Regions from separate parts of the Bradyrhizobium sp. USDA 326 genome, predicted to be linked through region 3. Evidence: predicted binding sites of a transcription regulator. Region 3 holds the regulator's gene; each other region holds the start of a gene.

Region 1 (6,384 bases), 2.3 Mb from region 3:
CGCCGTTTTGCAAGCCTTGCCAAAGTGTTGCGAGCAGGCGTCGCGGCCTGCTCGGTGGCGGGCTTCATGGCGCGGGCAAAGGCCGCCAGCATCCGCGCATCGATCGGATCGGTCTTGGCGAGCTGGCCGCTGGCGCGGGCAAAGTCGCGGGCACGGGCCGGATTGATCCGGGCAAAGCGGATGCCGGCCCGATGCAGGGCCTCCCGAAGCTCGAGGTCATAGACCCCCGTAGCCTCGAAGACGATCAGCGCATCACATCGCCAACGCGCCACCAGCTGTGTGATGGCCTGTGGCGCGTTGGCGATGCGTTCCGCTACGCCGATGGCCTCATCGAAAATATCAAGGTGATGTTTGGAGATGTCGATCCCGACGCAACGAGAGGATATGATCACGGTGCCTGTCCCTGTGATGCGAGGTCTGTTGACGCAGCCTCGTGCAACTGTTCAGGTTGATAGATGGAACGGGCGGGAGACCGAGCCGGCTCACGGCGTCAAGCGCCAAGGACCCAACGGCTTCCCGCCCACCATCATCATGCCAGACTTCCCAGACACAGGGACCCAGCACTACGTACCGTGCGGCAAGATAGGCCCCGGCTCTGCAGCGCATCACTTCGTGCTGCGCAGCGTCCGGGGCACGAGAGTGTCACGTCCCCTTCGGCCGCACGATGGCCCAGCCGATGCGCAGCAACTGCTGGCGGCCGGTCACCAGCCATTCGAACGCGCGCGGGACTTCCGGCACGATGCCGGGGAAGCGCTTGAGGATGTCCGGCGGCGGGGTGCCGGCGGTATCGGAGGCGCGCCAGACCACGACGCCCCCGGTCTCGCTGAATTTGGCCTGATTCATCCACGGCGTCCGCGCAGGATCGGCATCGATGAACAGATGCGGCCGGCCGGAATGCAGCGCGATCAGGCTGGCGAGTTGCGTCTCGCCGGCGACGGCGCGCAGGCGATGGTTGGTGCGACGGGCAAAGCTCTCGTCGAAGAAGTCCGAGATCGCGCGCGCCGGCATCGAGGTCGCAATCTCGTTGGCGCCGGTCCAGGGCAGGAACAGGACGGCGAGCACCACGCCGGCGGCGGGCGCGATGATGGCAGCAGCCCATACCGTGCGCAGCATCCGCGTGCGGCGCATCGCGATGAAATCGCCGGCCGCAACGACCACGGCAAGCCCAGGCATGACCAGCACGACACCGGCGCCGCCGACGACGGAGTCGAGCCCGAGCAGGCCGGAGATCAGCACCGCGCTAAGCGGCGGAGCCAGCGCGAAGAAATAGACGAAGTTGCGCGCGAGCGGCTCGACCGGCGGTCGGTAGATGACCGGCGGTTCCTCGCCCTTGCCGTCGAACAGCCCGGTGTTGAGGAAGGTCAGCGCCGGGATCGCGGCAGCCCCGAGCACGAGTCCACCGAACAGCCAGGCCGCGTGCAGCGCGCGGGCGTTGAGCTCGGCGACTTGCGGCATGTCCGGCATGGCCAACGTCTCGGCCCGCATCAGCCAGACCGCATAGGGCAGCGCCAGCACGGCAACCACGATCAGCGCAAACAGCGGATCGAGCCTCCGCAGCGTCCGGCGGCCGCCGGCGGTCGACACCGCGAAGACGACGATCAGCCCGAGCAGAAAGATCGCCGCGGGCGTCGTCAGCAGCAAGAGGCCTGCTTCGATCGACCAGGCGAACCAGGCATTGCCGCGGCGCTGGCCGATGATCTGCCAGGAATGCAGCAGCAATAGCGCCCAGAGCGGCCGCGCCAGCACCAGAGGGCCGAAGTCGAGCGCAGGCGAGGAGAAGGCCAGCACGGTCATCGTCAGCAGCACGGCTAGCACCGCCTGCTGCGAACCGATCACGGCGCGAGAGAGATGGTAGAGTGCGATGAAGGTCGCGATCTCGCAGATCTCGGCAAGCACGTAGACGCCCAGCATGTGGCCGCCTGCGGCCCGATAGGCGATGTCGGCGAGCCAGACCGGCAGCGGTGGGCCGAGATCGGTGCCGACCTGGTATTCGCGTCCGAAAGCCAGCAGCGTCGCGAGGGTGCCGGGCGGGCTGCGGTAGAACACCAGCGCCACGAACAGCCACATCAAAGCCTGGAGCAGCACGGCGATCCAGACGATCAGCCGCGGCCGGGCGCGAATGAGCTCGATGACCAGGGAGGTAAACCGCATGCAACGTCCGAATGATGCAGCCAGTCCAGCCGGCCCTATTCGCTCATCCGTTTGATAATGGGCGCTGCGCGCCGTGGCAACTTCGGTGTGCTCCCTCTCCCCGTTCTGACGGGGGAAGAGTCCGCCGCTCGAGATGAGTCTTAGAGCCCAGCCGACGCGTCGATCTCAACGCTGGCTTCCACCTCCACTTCCACCTCCGTGACTGAGAACAGGTCCAGCACCGGCTCGACGGTCCACGGCATGTGCTTGGCGCGGGCGGCGGCGACGGGGGCGAAGAAGCGGCGGTGGTGGATGGACGGGCCCAGCCGGTCGAGCGCCTCGAGGTGTTCGGGGACGGCGTAGCCCTTGTGCTGCTCGAAGCCGTAGCCGGGGCAATCCTGCGCCAGCGCGCACATCAGCCGGTCGCGCGTGACCTTGGCGACGATGGACGCCGCGGCAATCGACGACACGATGCCGTCGCCACCGATCACGGCCTCGCAGTCGCATTCGGTGTCGAGCCGATCGCGGCCGTCGACGAAGACGTGCCTGGGCGCCTCCGGCAATGCCACCACGGCGCGCTTCAGTGCCCACAGCGAGGCGCGCAGGATGTTGTCGCGGTCGATCCGCGAGGGCGAGGCAACGGCGACCGAAACCTGCGCGGTGGCGCAGATCTTGTCGAACAGCTTCTCGCGCTCCTCGGCAGTCAACCGTTTCGAATCATCGATGCCGCGCGGAATGCGGTCGGGATCGAGAATCACCGCGGCCGCAACGACGGGGCCCGCCAGCGGGCCGCGGCCGGCCTCGTCGCATCCGGCAACCGGCCAGACGCCGCGCTTGATCAGCGCGCGCTCGCGGCGGAAGCTGGGGGGAGCAATGGCAATGATGCCTTTCCTGCCAACCGGAACCTGCGGAGCCTTCACTGCAGATGCTTTGCCTGCAGATGCCTTGCCTGCAGGTACCTTGGCCGCACGCAGCTTGGCCGCCTTGGCAGGCGCAGCCTTCTCCGCAGCTTCCTTTTTGGGCGCCTCTTTGGCTGGGTTCTTGGCGGACTTGTCCCGAATCATGGCCGGGATCGTGCGCAAGCGGCTTCGCCAGCGCAACCGGGAACCCAGGATAATTCCCGCTATTCAGGCCGGACGTCCTACTCCGCCAGATGCACCCGGCGGTCCTCGCCCACCTCGATACCGGGCGCGACCACGACCTCCCAAGGATGGCCGTCGGGGTCGGTGAAGTAACCGGAATAGCCGCCGTAATCGGTCTCGTGCGCCGTCTTCAGCAAGCTGGCCCCCTTTCCGACGGCGAAGGCCATCACCTGATCGACCTCCTCGCGCGTCCGGCAGTTCCAGGCGAGCGTCATGCCGCGAAAGGTCGATGGCCTCGGCGCGTCCGGCAGGGTCGCGTCTGCCGCAAGCTGATCCCACGGATATAAGGCGAGCACCGGACCGCCGGTATCGTAGAAGGCGACGGCCTCGCCGGTGGCCTTCAGCCGGCGCGAGAAGCCGAGTGCTTCGTAAAAGGCGATGCTGGCGCGGATATCGCTGACACCCTGCGTGACGACGGTGAGTCTCGGCACCGGGCCCGGCAATTCCTGACTCATGCCATGCCTCTTTCACTTTCCCGTCAGAACAGGCTGAGCTGATCGCCGTTCCGCTTCGGCCGCGCGAAGTGATCCGTCGTGAGCTTGGAGCGCCGCTTGTTGAGTCCGAGCCTCTCGCAGGCGATCTCGAAGCGGCGGCCGATGGTCCAGGCCATCGGGCCGGTTCCCTTCATCCGCTCGCCCCATTTCGCATCGTAATCGCGCCCGCCGCGCATGTCGCGAATCAGGGTGAAGACGTGGCGATAGCGGTCCGGAAAGTTCGCCATCAGCCATTCGCGGAAGAGATCGCGGACCTCGAGCGGCAACCGCAGCAGCACATAGGCGGCTTCCTTGACGCCGGCATGGGCGGCGGCATCGAGGATGCGCTCGATCTCGGAATCGTTCAACGCAGGGATCACGGGCGCGACCATCACGGTGGTCGGAATGCCGGCATCCGAGAGCTGCTTCAGCGCCTCCAGCCGCTTCGGTGGCGTCGAGGCCCGCGGCTCCATGGTGCGCGCAAGCTTCGGATCGAGCGAGGTGACCGAGATCGCGACCTTGGCGAGGTTGCGTTTGGCCATCCGCTGGAGAATGTCGATGTCGCGCACCACCAGCGCCGATTTGGTGACGATGCCGACCGGATGGCTGGCGCGTTCCAGCACCTCGAGTATGCCACGCATGATCTTTCGCTCACGCTCGATCGGCTGGTAGGGATCGGTGTTGGTGCCGATCGCGATCATCCTGGGCTCGTAGCCGGTGGCGGCGAGCTCCTTCTCGAGCAGCGAAGGCGCCTCGGGCTTCACGAACAGCTTGGACTCGAAGTCCAGCCCCGGCGAGAGGCCGAGATAGGCATGCGTCGGTCGCGCGAAGCAGTAGACGCAGCCGTGCTCGCAGCCGCGATAGGGATTGATCGAGCGGTCGAAGCCGATGTCGGGGGAATCGTTGCGGGTGATCACCTTGCGCGAGGTATCGATGCCGACACTGGTCTTGAACGGCGGCAGCTCCTCCAGGCTCTGCCAGCCGTCGTCGAAAGCGACGCGCGCCTCGGCCTCGTAACGGCCGCTGGCATTGGATTGCGCGCCCCGCCCTCGCCGTCGCGCGCGATCGATGGCGACGCCAAGCTCGGGGAAATCTGAAGGCGCACCCGCCGGCTCGGAGGGCGCCGTGACCGGCGGGTGCTTGAGAGCATGAGAGGATGCTGGACTCATGAAGCCAAGATAGCACGCACAAGGAACAAATCAAGAACACAAACAAAAAACGTGAAAACAACCCCATGCAAAGTAGCCACCCAAATTTCGGGCGCGCCGCTTTGACCTCACGCAACACGCCCGTCACGAGGATTTCGTTTGATCCCGCACAGGGATCGATCGTGCCGGAACAAAGTTGGTGACGATCGCTGGGTGAAAGCCGACGGGAACATGACAATTCAACAAAAAACCGCCGCCGCGATCGGCGACCTCGGTCTGCTCGACCGCTATTGGCGCGCCGCCAACTACCTCTCGGTCGGGCAAATCTACCTGCTCGACAATCCGTTGCTGCGCGAGCCGTTGCGGCCCGAGCACATCAAGCCGCGTTTGCTCGGCCATTGGGGCACCACGCCCGGCCTGAACTTCATCTATGCGCATCTCAATCGCGTGATCCGCGCGCTGGACCTCAACGTCATCTATGTCTGCGGGCCCGGCCACGGCGGCCCCGGAATGGTCGCCAACACCTATCTCGAAGGCAGCTACAGCGAGATCTATCCCGACATCGCGCGCGATACGGACGGATTGCGCAAGCTATTCAGGCAGTTCTCCTTCCCCGGCGGCATCCCGAGCCACGCGGCGCCGGAAACGCCGGGCTCGATCCACGAAGGCGGAGAGCTCGGCTACGCGCTGGTGCACGCCTATGGCGCTGCATTCGACAATCCTGATTTGATCGTCGCCTGTGTCGTCGGCGACGGCGAGGCCGAAACCGGCCCTCTCGCCGCGTCCTGGCATTCGAACAAGTTCCTGAACCCGGCGCATGACGGCGCGGTGCTGCCGATCCTGCATCTCAATGGCTACAAGATCGCAAATCCGACCGTGCTCGGACGGATGGCAGATGCGGAGATCCGCGATCTCTTCCGTGGGTTGGGCCATGAACCGCTGTTCGTCGCCGGCGATGATCCCGAATTGATGCACCATGCCATGGCGGATGCGCTCGATGTCGCACTCGCCAGCATCCGCTCGATCCAGCAGCATGCCCGCGACGGGCGCAAAAGCGTCGAGCGGCCGCGCTGGCCGATGATCGTGCTGCGCAGCCCGAAGGGCTGGACCGGTCCGAAGGAGGTGGACGGCAAGAAGGTCGAAGGCTTTTGGCGTGCGCATCAGGTCCCCGTCGCCGGATGCCGCGAGAACCCGGCGCATCTGAAGGTGCTCGAAGACTGGATGCGCAGCTACGAGCCGGAAAAGCTGTTCGACGCGAACGGCGCGCTCGCTCCCGAGCTTCAGGCGCTCGCACCCCAAGGCGTCAGGCGCATGGGCGCCAATCCTCACGCCAATGGCGGCCTGTTGAAGAAGGAGCTGAAGCTGCCCGACTTCCACAGCTTCGCAATCGATGTGCCGCAGCCCGGCGGCGCCATCGCCGAAGCGACGCGCGAGCTCGGCAAATTCCTGCGCGACGTCATCCGCCTCAACGCGCAACAGCGCAATTTCCGC
Region 2 (6,384 bases), 890 kb from region 3:
TCCGCGCCTTCTCGCTGCGCCTGACTCGGGAGGAGAGCGACCCGCGAGTCGGCCGGCGGGCTTGAAGCTCGCGCTCGAACGGCCGCAGACTGACCGCGCACCCGTCCCAATTTCGACATCCGTTCGCGCCACTGCGGACACACCCGTCGGCAAGATTTTATCCGTTCGGCGCGGCCATGGGGGAAACGTGGCTCGCCGACAACGGGGTGGTATCATGGATAATGTAGAGCGGTCGTTCGCCGCCGCGACGGCGGCTGGCTTCGTAGTGCTGGTGATTGGCCTGGTGCTGCTGGCGCTGCTGTAGAGGGGTTGCGTGCGGGAACGGCGACAGTGCCCCATCCGGAGGATGGCACCTGGCACGCCTCGACATTCAAAAAGTCGAAAACAACCCCATGCACAGTAGGTCGCTTCAGAATTTCGTCTATCGGTCAACAAGTTATGAGTAGTATTTAGATACCTTGCGACTGCGCAGGGCCATGCAGCCCGGCACGCGATGCCGGATCGAGATCGACAGGCGATCGCTCCAAGGCCGGGGGACCGGCGCCCGCTGCCGCATCGAGAGCGGCCTTGGCCGACGCCGAAGCTGGTCCTGGGGCCTAGTGGATTTTGATCTCGTTGAGAGGCAGGCGGAGCTCGGCGGCGCGCTCTTCACGGTCTTTCTTGCGGAACTCGTTTTCCTTGCGCTCGAACTTCACCATCTCCTTCTGCGCTGCCTCCAGCAGCGGGTTGCGTCTGATCGCATGGTGCTGCGTGTCGTTTTCCGTCATGACTGAGGTCCCCAGAGTTGCGGTCCCATCCCCACAGAAGGCCGGAGACCCCGAAAAGGTTCGGTGCCGCAGGATTACGGAAACATGACGGCGAACCGGACACGCGCCCTTGATGCGGGTCAAGCCTTGCTCTCGAAGAGCAACACGGCGCATGGCCGCTATTTCGGTGGTTGAAGCCGGGCGGATTTGACCCAGTCGTGAGATCCATCAACGGATCCGCGCCTGTTCAGTTTTCCCGCGCAAGCAAAATGGGCGAATCGAGATCGACTCTGCTTTAGCGCGGATGCGGATAACCCACGGTCGAGTCGCAGATGAGGGCAATCGTTTAATCCGTGCTGGTCTGATCAGGACAGTCGCAAAGCCCATTTGACATGGCCGATTCACAAATGTGCTAGCGGGACCCTTCACAACCGGGAAAACTTGGCAATCCGGGGAGGAAACGACATTTCATTTCGAATAATTTGCAACCCGGGAAAGAGGGCCGCTTACAACAGCGGCCCTCACTCGTTTGAATCGGCCATATCCCCGATTGTGATGGAGTTCGGGAGAGCAAGGCCGCCCGGACACGCGCCTTGCTTCTCTCTCCAAGAGCAACACGGCGTATGCCCGCTATTTCGGTGGTTGAAGCCCGGGCGATTTGACCCAGTCGTGCAGATGATTGGCGACGTCGGCCTGGCGAGCCTTCTTGAGGAGGGCGTCTCGCTCGGGACCGGGCGGAAGCCTGGAGGCCTGCTCCTGAACCTGCTTCACCCATGCGGAAAGCCGGTCTTGAAGGGTCAGCTGTTGCTTGAAACGCCGCCGCTTGAACATGGCGCTCTTATTTCCATGCGAGGAGGGCGGGAGCGCAGGTCGGCGTTCGCATCACCGATGGTGGCCAAGGTCCGTACTGTGATGATCCATTAGGATGCATAAACGGATCCGCGTCTGTTCAATTGTGTGCACAGCGGGACTTGGGAAGCCGAAATGAACCTCAGAACTCCGTCCATGCAGCTCCACCCCCGCTACACTTGGATTACATTTGGGCGCCGCCACGAATAGCTCGCCAACGGAGCCAGGCTGCTCTCAAAGGGGATGTTCATTCACGGTGCGGCGCATCTGGTGACAGAAGCTTTCGACGAACTGGGCAAGCGTTTCGAAATTGACGAGCAGCCTTTCGGCGTGCACCCAATCGTCCGAACCAGGAGCGAATGAATCCATCAATCGCCTTTGCCGGTCCGCGCGCGCACGGCACGTCGCAGCCCTGCTTTCAACGAACTCGAGTTGAGCACAATCGCGGCCAAGCTTGTCTTCTTCCTCGATCAACAGCTTTGTGATCGTTGACCGCGCGTGTGTCGAGATGTCCGGGACCTTCAACAGGTCCAGGTAGTGGTCGATATTTGCACGGGCGATGAATCTCTCCATGAAGCCACTCCCTTGCCGCACTTGCGAGGCTCCATGCTGCTACGCTATTGCCAAGTTGGCGAGTCGATTCTGGAACCTGGTGCCTCCGTACGATCCCGGTCGATCCAGGACACGGCCAAGATGAAGTTGACTGGGCTGGTCGTTGCACGTCGGTTTTTCAAGGACGCCAGCATCTGCGGGCCGCTCCCAATTCGACATGGGCAGCCTATGGCACCGCCGCCGTGCCGCGCGACCGGAACGAACATAAATCGACGTTCGCCCGATTTTCGGCACGCAGCATGAAGCTGATTTCTGAAAGAGGCCGCTGACGCAGGGGCCTCCCTTTCTTCAGACGCTGAAAATGAGCGTGTATGCGAGGACTGTTGAAAGGACGCCCAAGGCAACAGTGGTGATTTTAAAAACGAGGACCGCGGTCAAGCTGCACCCTCCCATGATTCAAATCAGTTGAATCCTACGCCTAAAGCGTGCTCGGGAAAAGTGCGCAGCATTTGTCCGAAAAGATCATGCTCAAACAACAACCGAAAAGCGCGATGACGATTCCTCCTCGTCTCATCGCGCTTGAGCGATCAGGTGTGCCAGCAACTGCAGATTGGGAATTATGGAGGCTTCCGCCTGCCGGTACGGCCATCGTGCTTGTAGAGGAGCACCCCGGATTGCCGGGCTTGGCGACGCACCGAACTCACCCGCCGTCCCAGGAGCCTCGCTGCGTCCGCCGCGCTGATCCGATCCCGGGCCAAACGGGACAGGAGCGCCAGCTCCTCGGCGGTCCAGTCGGACGCTACTTGTGGTTCTCTCTCGCCATCCATGCAGCGTGAAGGGTACATAACAAATGTTAACGCAATCGTTAACGGGCGCTAACCATGTTGCGCTGAGCGACGGAAGAGGTGGTCCGCCTGCCGAATTTGGATGTGGCTGAACAGGACCAGGGTGCCGAGGGCAAATCCGCAAAAGAACATATTGCGAACATAGAACAGATAGGGTACATTGCTTTTATCGCCGAGCTGCCTCGCAACCGTTTGTCCCTCACGCGAATCCTCGCCATAAGGAGCAAGACCCAATGTCCGCAACTGCCCTGCGTATCGTCGAAGGATCTTCCATGGACAAGAGTAAAGCTCTGGCCGCCGCGCTCTCCCAGATCGAGCGCCAGTTCGGTAAGGGCTCGGTGATGAAGCTGGGCAAGAACGACCGGTCCATGGACATCGAGGCGGTGTCCTCCGGCTCGCTCGGGCTCGATATCGCGCTCGGCATCGGCGGCCTGCCCAAGGGGCGTATCGTCGAGATCTACGGGCCGGAATCGTCGGGCAAGACCACGCTGGCGCTGCATACGGTGGCGGAAGCGCAGAAGAAGGGCGGCATCTGCGCCTTCATCGACGCCGAGCATGCGCTCGACCCGGTCTATGCCCGCAAGCTGGGCGTCAATATCGACGAGCTCCTGATCTCGCAGCCCGACACCGGCGAGCAGGCGCTGGAGATCTGCGACACGCTGGTGCGTTCAGGCGCGGTCGACGTTCTGGTGGTCGATTCGGTCGCAGCGCTGGTGCCGAAGGCCGAGCTCGAAGGCGAGATGGGCGATGCGCTGCCGGGCTTGCAGGCCCGCCTGATGAGCCAGGCGCTGCGCAAGCTGACGGCCTCCATCAACAAGTCCAACACCATGGTGATCTTCATCAACCAGATCCGCATGAAGATCGGTGTGATGTACGGCTCGCCGGAAACGACCACCGGCGGCAATGCGCTGAAATTCTACGCCTCCGTCCGTCTCGACATCCGCCGCATCGGCGCGATCAAGGAGCGCGACGAGGTGGTCGGCAACACCACGCGCGTCAAGGTGGTGAAGAACAAGCTGGCGCCGCCCTTCAAGCAGGTCGAGTTCGACATCATGTACGGCGAGGGCGTCTCCAAGATGGGCGAGATCCTCGATCTCGGCGTCAAGGCCGGCATCGTCGAAAAGTCCGGCGCCTGGTTCTCCTATGACAGCCAGCGTCTCGGCCAGGGCCGCGAGAACTCGAAGGCATTCCTGAAGGCCAACCCTGATATCACCGCCAAGATCGAGACCTCGATCCGCCAGAACTCCGGCCTGATCGCCGAGCAGATTCTCGCCGGCACGCCCGAGCGCGACGCCGACGGCGAGGAGCCGGCGGACGAGTAAGACTTAACGCGGAAAATTTTTCGCGAGGAGCGGGCACTGAGGACGTTGAGTTGCCGACGTCTTCGGTGCCCGTTTCGTGTTGCGTGAGGGCGCGTCGACGATGAAGCGCGTGATTCTGACTAGTTCGTCCGGCGTTGGTCTCACCTATGCCGGTCGTGCTGACATGGTCGTCCCGTTGATCTTTCGGTTCGTTTGGGGGCCGTTGCCTACGTCGCACCATCTCGAGGACTATCTTACGGGAGGCTATTACAGGGGCGATCCGGAGGTGCGGTGGTCCGATCTTGTTGGCCGGTTGCCTCAGACCGGTCTCGCGCACAAGGAGACTGGCCTGGTTCGGTTTTGCGAGACCTATGGCGTCGAGTTCATCGAGCTGTGGTTCGACCCTGAGCCTAACAGTCAATTGCAATTGATCTGGATCCTGGACTATTTGCGGTCCCATCCATCGATCACCCATTGTCTTAGACTGCGACGGGTCAATTTCGATCTGCGCGAAGCGGACGGCCCGCAACTTCGCGATCGTACGGTGCGGGAATCGGAGATCGCAGAGTGCGACTTCGAGATAGCCAACATGGCCTGGGAGGCGTATCGGGCGCCGACACCTGAACTTTGCTTCGGGCTACTGACAACGGATTTAAGCAGGCTCCCTTTCCTGAAGCCGGTTCTGGAAGCGTTGCTAGCTGAACTGCCGTCACCAATCACCGGATTGGGCGCGACGGAGGCGCGGCTTATCGAGCTGATTGCAAGGGGGCACAACCGTACAAAAGAACTGTTTCAGCCGGGCGGGCTGCTCGAAACGCGCGTGTTCGACCAGTGGGAGCTGGGTCCGTTGCTCGAAGGGCTTGCGTCGGGCCCGATGCCGGCGGTCGCAGGTCTCGATCCGAAACTCGCGACGCTCGCCCCGCACGATGCGCGAGGTCGCAACGCCGCCTATCGTCGGAGCCGGTTGTCGCTGACCGAATTTGGCAAAGCGGTTCTGGAAGGCCGCGAAGCTTTCCGTCGCCACAATCCGATTCGACGTTGGTGGGGCGGCACGCTGCTCACCAATGAACGGTTGTGGCGGTGGGATCGCGAAAGCCGGCTGTTGATTGCGCCCTAGCGGCGCATTCGGTGTTGTAGGGTGGGCAAAGGCGCACTTGCGCCGTGCCCACCATCTTCCAACTTCGCGAGAGGTGGTGGGCACGCTTGCGCTTTGCCCACCCTACGAGGCTACGAGACGTCCCGTCGCGTCTTTACTCCGCGGCTTCTGCGTAATCGCTGACCGGCGGGCAGGAGCACACCAGGTTGCGGTCGCCGTAGACGTTGTCGACGCGGCCCACGGGGCACCAATATTTGTCGGTGCGCGAGACGCCGTCAGGGAAGCAACCCTCGCTGCGGGTGTAGGCGCGATTCCAATTGTCATCGGCGATATCATGGACGGTGTGCGGGGCGTGGCGCAAGGGCGAAGCCTCGATCTTGAAGCGGCCGGCCTCGACCTCGGCGATCTCCTTCCGGATCGCGATCATGGCATCGCAGAAGCGGTCCAGCTCCGCCTTCGATTCGGATTCGGTCGGCTCGATCATCAGCGTGCCCGGCACCGGGAAGCTCATGGTCGGGGCGTGGAAGCCGTAATCGATCAGGCGCTTGGCGATGTCGTCGACGGTGACGCCGGAGGTGGTCTTCAGCGGCCTGGGATCGACGATGCACTCGTGCGCGACGCGGCCCCTGGCGTTCTTGTAGAGCACCGGGAAGTGCGCATCGAGCCTTGCTGCGATGTAATTGGCGTTGAGGATCGCGATCTCGGTCGCGCGCTTCAGGCCTTCGCCGCCCATCATCAGGATGTAGATGTAGGAGATGGTCAGGATCGAGGCCGAGCCGAACGGCGCGGCCGAGACCGGGCCGACCGGAGCGTCGCCTTGTGTTGCCGGACGACCCGGCAGGAACGGGGCGAGATGCGCCTTGACGCCGATCGGGCCCATGCCGGGGCCGCCGCCGCCATGCGGAATGCAGAAGGTCTTGTGCAGGTTGAGATGGCTGACATCGGCGCCGTAATCGCCGGGGCGCGAGAGGCCGACCTGGGCGTTGAGGTTGGCG
Region 3 (6,384 bases):
GCCGTGAAGGGCCGCGCCAAGATCATGGTCGACGGCGGCTTCGGCCGCGGCACCGATATCGTCAAGGCGATCGCGGCGGGTGCAGACCTCGTCGGCATCGGCAGGCTGCAATGCTGGGCGCTGGCGGCTGCAGGCGAGGCCGGAGTCACACGGATGCTGGAGCTGCTGGAGGACGAGGTGCTGCGCTGCCTTGGCCTCCTGGGCGCCACCTCGTTCGCCGAGGTCGACAAATCCTGCCTGCATCCGGCGACCGCCACCAATGCGCCCAGCGTGTTCAGCGCGTTCCCGCTGTTCGACCACGAGCCCTATCGCTACTGACTTGCCGATACTGAAGTGAAAAGGACGCAATGACATCGCTCTTTCCCGGCAGCGCGGATGCGCTTCTGTTCGATCTCGGGCGCGTGGTGCTCGACATCGACTTCTCCAAGGCGATCGCCTGCTGGGCGGGACATGCCGGCTGTCAGCCCGAGGCCATCGTCGCGCGCTATGTGCGTGACGAGGCCTACCGGCTGCACGAGATGGGCAAGATCAGCGACGAGGACTATTTCGATTCGCTGCGTGCTTCACTCGGAATCGGCATTTCGGATGCGCAGTTCCTGGAAGGCTGGAACGCGATCTTCGCCGGCGAGATGCCAGATATCGCCGAGCTGTTGCCGCGCGCGGCGAAGCAGATGCCGCTCTACGCCTTCTCCAACACCAATCGGCCGCATGTGGACTATTTCTCGAAGGAGTATGCCGGCGTGCTCGGCCATTTCCGCGAGCTGTATCTGTCGTCCAGCATCGGCCTGCGCAAACCGGATGCGGAGGCGTTCGACCACGTCGTCGCCGCGATCGGAGTGCCGGCCGGTCGTATCGTGTTCTTCGACGACCTCGCCAAGAACATCGAGGGCGCGCGGGCGCGAGGTTTGAACGCCGTGCACGTGACGTCGCCTGGCGACGTCGGGAACGCATTGAGGGCGCTTGGCATCTGACGCCAACCGGGTGGCGCGAGAGGTCCGCCGAGCCCCTCGGTTCCGGAACTCAATTTGCTGAAGATGAGGAACCCAATGCCTCTGTGCATTTTTGTACGGAGTTCCGGGAACGGAATACCACCCTTCGGACTCATGAGTCGGTTGGGATTTCTACATCGGACGGATCGACGTGCTGGGCAAAACCTATCTCACCAAGCAAGCCTCTCTCCTGCTTGAATTCGCCAGAACCACCTCGGACTCGGATCTTTCCGCCAAGCTGATCAGCAAGGCGGCCGACCTGAAGTCCATGGCCGATCCGCTGCCCGACAAGGATCAGGATCCCAGAGCTCCCGACATCGCACCGGACGTCGGTCCAAGCGATCCGGCAGAACGTTGACCGATGTTGGCGGTGGCGCTCGTCATTCTCGTCCTCGCCATGGCTATCCTCGTACCGGTCTGTCTCGCCTTCCGGATCATGCCGCGGCGGACTTGAGCTCCCTGCTCCACGACAGAAATCGCGCCGGATAAATCATCCTGCGTGCTGCTTTGCCTCGCGCCTGCACTCGGCTAGAACTCTCGCCATCCATTTGCAGGAGTTTCCGCCCGTGGCCCTCATGCCGGTTTCTGACGCGCTTGCCGCGGTGCTGGCGGGTGCAGAGCCGCTGCCTGAAGAGATGGCTTCCCTCGATGAGGCCTACCATCGCGTGCTCGCCCGCGACGTCGCGGCGCGGCGCACGCAGCCGCCGCAGGCGATGTCGGCGATGGACGGCTATGCCGTGCGCGCCGCCGATGCGGCAACGGTCGATTCCCGGCTCGCGGTCGCCGGCGAGGTCGCGGCGGGTCGACCGTTCGCGGGAAGGGTTGGGCCCGGCGAAGCCGTGCGGATCTTCACCGGGGGCGTCGTTCCCGACGGCGCCGATGCGGTCGTGATCCAGGAGGACACCGTCGCGGAAGGCAAGCTCATCACGATCAAGGAAGCGGCGATTCCCGGTCGGCACATCCGCCCCGCCGGCATCGACTTCCGCGAGGGAGATGTGCTGCTCCGCAAGGGAAGCCGTCTCACGGAGCGCGATCTCGCGCTGGCCGCCGGGATGAACCACCCGCATCTCCCCGTCTGCCGCCGTCCGAGGGTCGCGATCCTCGCCACCGGCGACGAATTGGTGATGCCGGGCACCACGCCCGGTCACGGCCAGATCGTCTATTCCAACGGCTATGCCCTGCACGCGCTCGCCCGCAGCGAGGGCGCCGAGACCATCGACCTCGGCGTTGCCGCCGATACCTTGGAGGCCACTTCCGCCGGCATCCGTCGCGCCCGGGAGAGCGGTGCCGACATCCTGATCACGACCGGTGGCGCGTCGGTCGGCGACCACGATCTGATCCAGCAGGCGCTCAAGGACGAAGGCATCTCGATGGCCTTCTGGAAGATCGCGATTCGGCCCGGCAAGCCGATGATGCACGGACGACTCGGCGCAATGCGCGTGATCGGCCTGCCCGGCAATCCCGTATCCTCTTATGTGTGCGCCTTCCTGTTCATGGTGCCGCTGATTCGCGCCCTGTCGGGCCGATCAGTGATTCATCATCGCCGCGAGCTCGCCGTGCTGGGCCGCGATCTCGGTGCCAACGACCAGCGCGAGGATTATCTGCGTGCGCGCCTGGAACAGCGTGACGACGGTACGCTCGTCGCTCTTCCCGTGGGCCATCAGGACTCCTCTCTGCTTGCGAATCTGGCTGCAGCACAGGTACTTCTCGTGCGCGCACCGTTCGCGCCGAGGGCCGAGGCCGGCACGCCTTGCGAGGTGCTGCGCCTGCCCGCCTGAGCTGCACGGCCACACGCATCGCGCGAGCTTCGCTCTGTTCACCGTAAATTAAGCAGTTGCGGAACACATATCGAACATATAGTGTCCGTTCATGATTTGTTTCGAGGATGTAGCGGTTTATCGCCCGGCTTCCTCGTCTCGGAATTGAACGACATCAACCGGGGGACTTTGGTCGAGATGTTGACGCGCAAACAATACGAGCTTCTGCGGTTCATCAGTGAACGTCTGAAGGAGAGCGGCGTGCCGCCGTCCTTCGACGAGATGAAGGATGCGCTCGATCTGCGCTCGAAGTCAGGCATCCATCGCCTGATCACTGCGCTCGAGGAGCGCGGCTTCATCCGCCGCCTGCCCAACCGCGCCCGTGCCATCGAGGTCATTAAGCTGCCCGAGCTGCAGGCCGCCGCCGGCAGCCGCCGCGGCTTCACGCCGAGCGTCATCGAGGGCAATCTCGGCAAGGTGCGCGCGACCTCCAGCCCGCCTGTGGACGAGGGCGAGCGTCCCGTCGCGGTGCCCGTGATGGGCCGCATCGCGGCCGGCACGCCGATCGAGGCGTTGCAGACGCGCAGTCACACCATCAGCGTGCCGCCTGACATGCTCGGCTCGGGCGAGCACTACGCACTCGAAGTGCGCGGCGATTCGATGGTCGAGGCCGGCATCCTCGACGGCGACATGGCGCTGATCCAGCGCAACGAGAGCGCCGACACCGGCGACATCGTGGTGGCGCTGATCGACGACGAGGAGGCCACGCTCAAGCGCTTCCGCCGCCGCGGCGCCTCAATCGCGCTCGAGCCCGCCAACGCCGCCTACGAAGTCCGCATTCTTCCGCCGAACCGCGTGAAGATTCAGGGCAAGCTGATCGGGCTGTACCGGAAGTACTGAGCGGTCCTGCGCTCGTTACACTGATTGGAGCGGGTCATTCTCCGCTCCGGCTGGATGGTCTTTCCGGTTCTGCTCAGACTATCCGGCCCCCTCCTCCGGCGCGACATCCTCGACACGCCGCGCGCAGCAGCATCGCTTCGCGACCCGGGAGTTCGAGGAGACGTCATGCGCCAGCGCTGACCGCAACACCAGCGCGCCGCAAGCCGTTGCCACACAATCGCACCGCCAAATGCGAACGGAATTGGGCTAGCGAGCCGCAAGTGCGAAATGCAATCGCACAGCCTCTGCAATCGAGCCGGCAATTCACGTTGGTTGGCAGCCGCGGGGCGCTGACGCACGCGCCTTCCGAACACGCATGCATCGTCTTTGTTCCTATCGAATCCGGGAAAGATAATGTGATCGCGGCTTGCGGACGCAGCCGCAGATTTGCCTACAACAGAGCAGAGCGTTGCGTGCTTCCACCCTGATAGAGGCCTGCGCCTCCAAAGGAGGTGCGGGTCGCTATCTTCGCATGAGGAGCACCCGATGTGTGACTACAGCCTGCATGCCGTCGCGACACGCCCCGCCGAAGTCGGCGAGACGATCGTCACAACAACGTTCCGCGGCACCTCGACGCGCGGCTTCGCCTCCGAAGCCGATCTCTCGGTTGCGGTCTGCCTGCTGCCGGGAACGGAGCTCGCGTTCGCCGACAACGTCCGTTACGACAATCGCTGGATCTGGACGCGTACCGTCAATTCCCGCGTCGGCAAGTTCGGCAAGATCGATCCGCACATTCCCGATCGCCATCATGACGCGATCGAATTCCCCGACGGCAAATACGTGCTGGTGACACAGCTCGTCGAAGGCCAGCGCGCGACCGTGCTGCAACTGCCGGTGACCCAGCCGGTTGCCGAACGCGAGCACAAGCCGCAGATCGCTGCCGACACGCGGTCCACGATCACGCGCCTGCCGATCGGCTGACGTCGTCGCCCCCGGCCGATGGTCGTGGGCCAGGAATGAAATGCCATCGCCGGCCGAGGCCGGCGAGATGGTATGGTTTGCGTCCTGCGGATCCCGTCCGATCGACCTCCCCCGCATCGCTCCTCAATCGTCCGCCCGCAAGTCCGTCTCCGATGGCGTCGCGTCCCGGTTGCGGGGCACGGCCGTCTTCGGCGCAAGGCTGCCGTCGAAATCGCCCTCGCCGGCGCCGGCCGGCAGCCAGGGGCGGCTTGTGCCTCTCGCCCTCACTGCCTGAACCGAGAAACCGTCACCGCTCTGCGTCAGAGCCAGCGCGCCCTGACTGGCGAGCCGCGGCCGATCGACAACCATCGCCGCGCAATCAGGCGGCGCGGGCAGCGCCGTCACCACCAGCGCGGCGCGGCTGCAATCGTCGGCCAGTGCGTCGATGCGGAGCGCCAACGCGACCAGCCGACCGTCCGCGAGCGGCGTCACGCAGCCGGCCTCGTCACACGACACACCGTTGGCCAGCGAGGCGTTGCCGGCATCGCGCGCATCGGCATCGGCAGCTAACCATTCCCTCAGCAGGAAGCCATCCTTGCTCGCACGGATCACATGCAGCTGCCCGTCCCTGCCCCGCACGGCGACACTCGCGCCATCCCCGGCAATCAGGATATCGGGTTGCCGCACCGACAGCCCCCAGAGGATCGCTGCCAGCAGCACCAGGGCACCGGACCAGCGCAGGGGCGTGCGCAGCAGCCCCATCACGATGATCCCGAGGCTCGCCACGATCAGCGGCGCGATCCCGAACGCGGGAATGCGGCCGACCGCTCCCGGCAGTGCCGCTACCCAGCGCGAGACCGCGACCATCCAGTCGATGCCGATTCCCATCAGCCACCAGAACACGCCGTCGAGTCCGAACGGGGCTGCGAGCAACCCCAACAGCCCCGCCGGCATCACCAGCGCCGAGACCACCGGCATCGCGCCGAGATTGGCGAGCACGCCGTACGGCGTCACACGGTGGAAGTGGAAGGCGGCATAGGGCGTGGTCGCAAGCCCCGCGATCAACGAGGCCAGGAACAGCATCGCGATCTCGCGGCCGCCCCACAGCGCGATCCGCGCCGTTGTGGAATGATCGGGCGATGCGAGCAGGTTCGGCATGCCGATCTGCACCAGCGCCACCAGCCCGAGCGTTGCCGCAAAGGACATCTGAAAACTCGGATGAACCAGCGCCTCGGGAGCGACCGCGAGCACGATCAGCGCGGCCACCGCCAGCGTCCGGAACGTGATGGCGCGGCGGTCCACCATCACGGCGATCAATACCACCGCCGTCATGAAGAACGACCTTTGCGTCGCGACCTCCGCGCCGGACAGCAGCAGATAGAACGCAGCCGCAACAAGCGCCGCGGCTGCCGACCACTTCTTGATGGCAAAGCCGGCCGCCAGCCCCGGGATCAGAGCGAGGAGCGCGCGAACAGCGAAGAACACGACACCGGCGACGACCGCCATGTGATAGCCGGAGATCGACAGCACATGGCCGAGCCCGGAGACGAACATCGCGTCGTTGACGGGCGCGGTGATCGCGTCGCGCCGCCCCGTCAGCAGCGCGGTCGCGATCGCGCGATTGTCGCCTTCGAGCGTCGCACGGATGCGGGCATCGATCGCATCGCGCAGGCCCTGCATGAAAGCCGCGTAGCGGAGCCGCAAGCCGACGGCATCCGGCGGCGGCGCGGCCGTGATCGCGCCCATCACGAAGCCGGAGGCGCCAATGCCCTGGAAGAACATGTCGCGCGAGAAATCGT

The links. Region 3 encodes LexA, which represses DNA repair genes until DNA is damaged. Its sites were predicted from a motif close to TGTTCNNNNTGTGTTCNG; they were not measured.
Region 1: ABIG06_RS21540 (PA0069 family radical SAM protein) is a predicted target of LexA. The motif match lies at 4,936-4,953, and genes of this name have one in related genera.
Region 2: recA (recombinase RecA) is a predicted target of LexA. The motif match lies at 3,117-3,134, and genes of this name have one in related genera.

The regions. Positions count from the first base shown of each region.
Region 1 is NZ_JBMGQA010000001.1:4,582,243-4,588,626, reverse strand. Features, by position in the region: gene ABIG06_RS21560 (IS110 family transposase) at 1-392, opposite strand, end outside; gene ABIG06_RS21555 (glycosyltransferase family 39 protein) at 643-2,151, opposite strand; gene ABIG06_RS21550 (ribonuclease HII) at 2,292-3,194, opposite strand; gene ABIG06_RS21545 (VOC family protein) at 3,272-3,727, opposite strand; gene ABIG06_RS21540 (PA0069 family radical SAM protein) at 3,751-4,914, opposite strand; gene ABIG06_RS21535 (phosphoketolase family protein) at 5,125-6,384, shown strand, end outside.
Region 2 is NZ_JBMGQA010000001.1:7,810,290-7,816,673, reverse strand. Features, by position in the region: gene ABIG06_RS37235 (DUF2798 domain-containing protein) at 1-65, shown strand, start outside; gene ABIG06_RS37230 (hypothetical protein) at 597-767, opposite strand; gene ABIG06_RS37225 (hypothetical protein) at 1,377-1,577, opposite strand; gene ABIG06_RS37220 (hypothetical protein) at 1,830-2,168, opposite strand; gene recA (recombinase RecA) at 3,226-4,314, shown strand; gene ABIG06_RS37210 (hypothetical protein) at 4,415-5,410, shown strand; gene gcvP (aminomethyl-transferring glycine dehydrogenase) at 5,544-6,384, opposite strand, start outside.
Region 3 is NZ_JBMGQA010000001.1:6,922,760-6,929,143, forward strand. Features, by position in the region: gene ABIG06_RS32635 (alpha-hydroxy acid oxidase) at 1-318, shown strand, start outside; gene ABIG06_RS32640 (HAD-IA family hydrolase) at 348-971, shown strand; gene ABIG06_RS32645 (hypothetical protein) at 1,141-1,347, shown strand; gene glp (gephyrin-like molybdotransferase Glp) at 1,556-2,767, shown strand; gene lexA (transcriptional repressor LexA) at 2,945-3,646, shown strand; gene ABIG06_RS32660 (hypothetical protein) at 4,172-4,606, shown strand; gene ABIG06_RS32665 (ComEC/Rec2 family competence protein) at 4,730-6,384, opposite strand, start outside.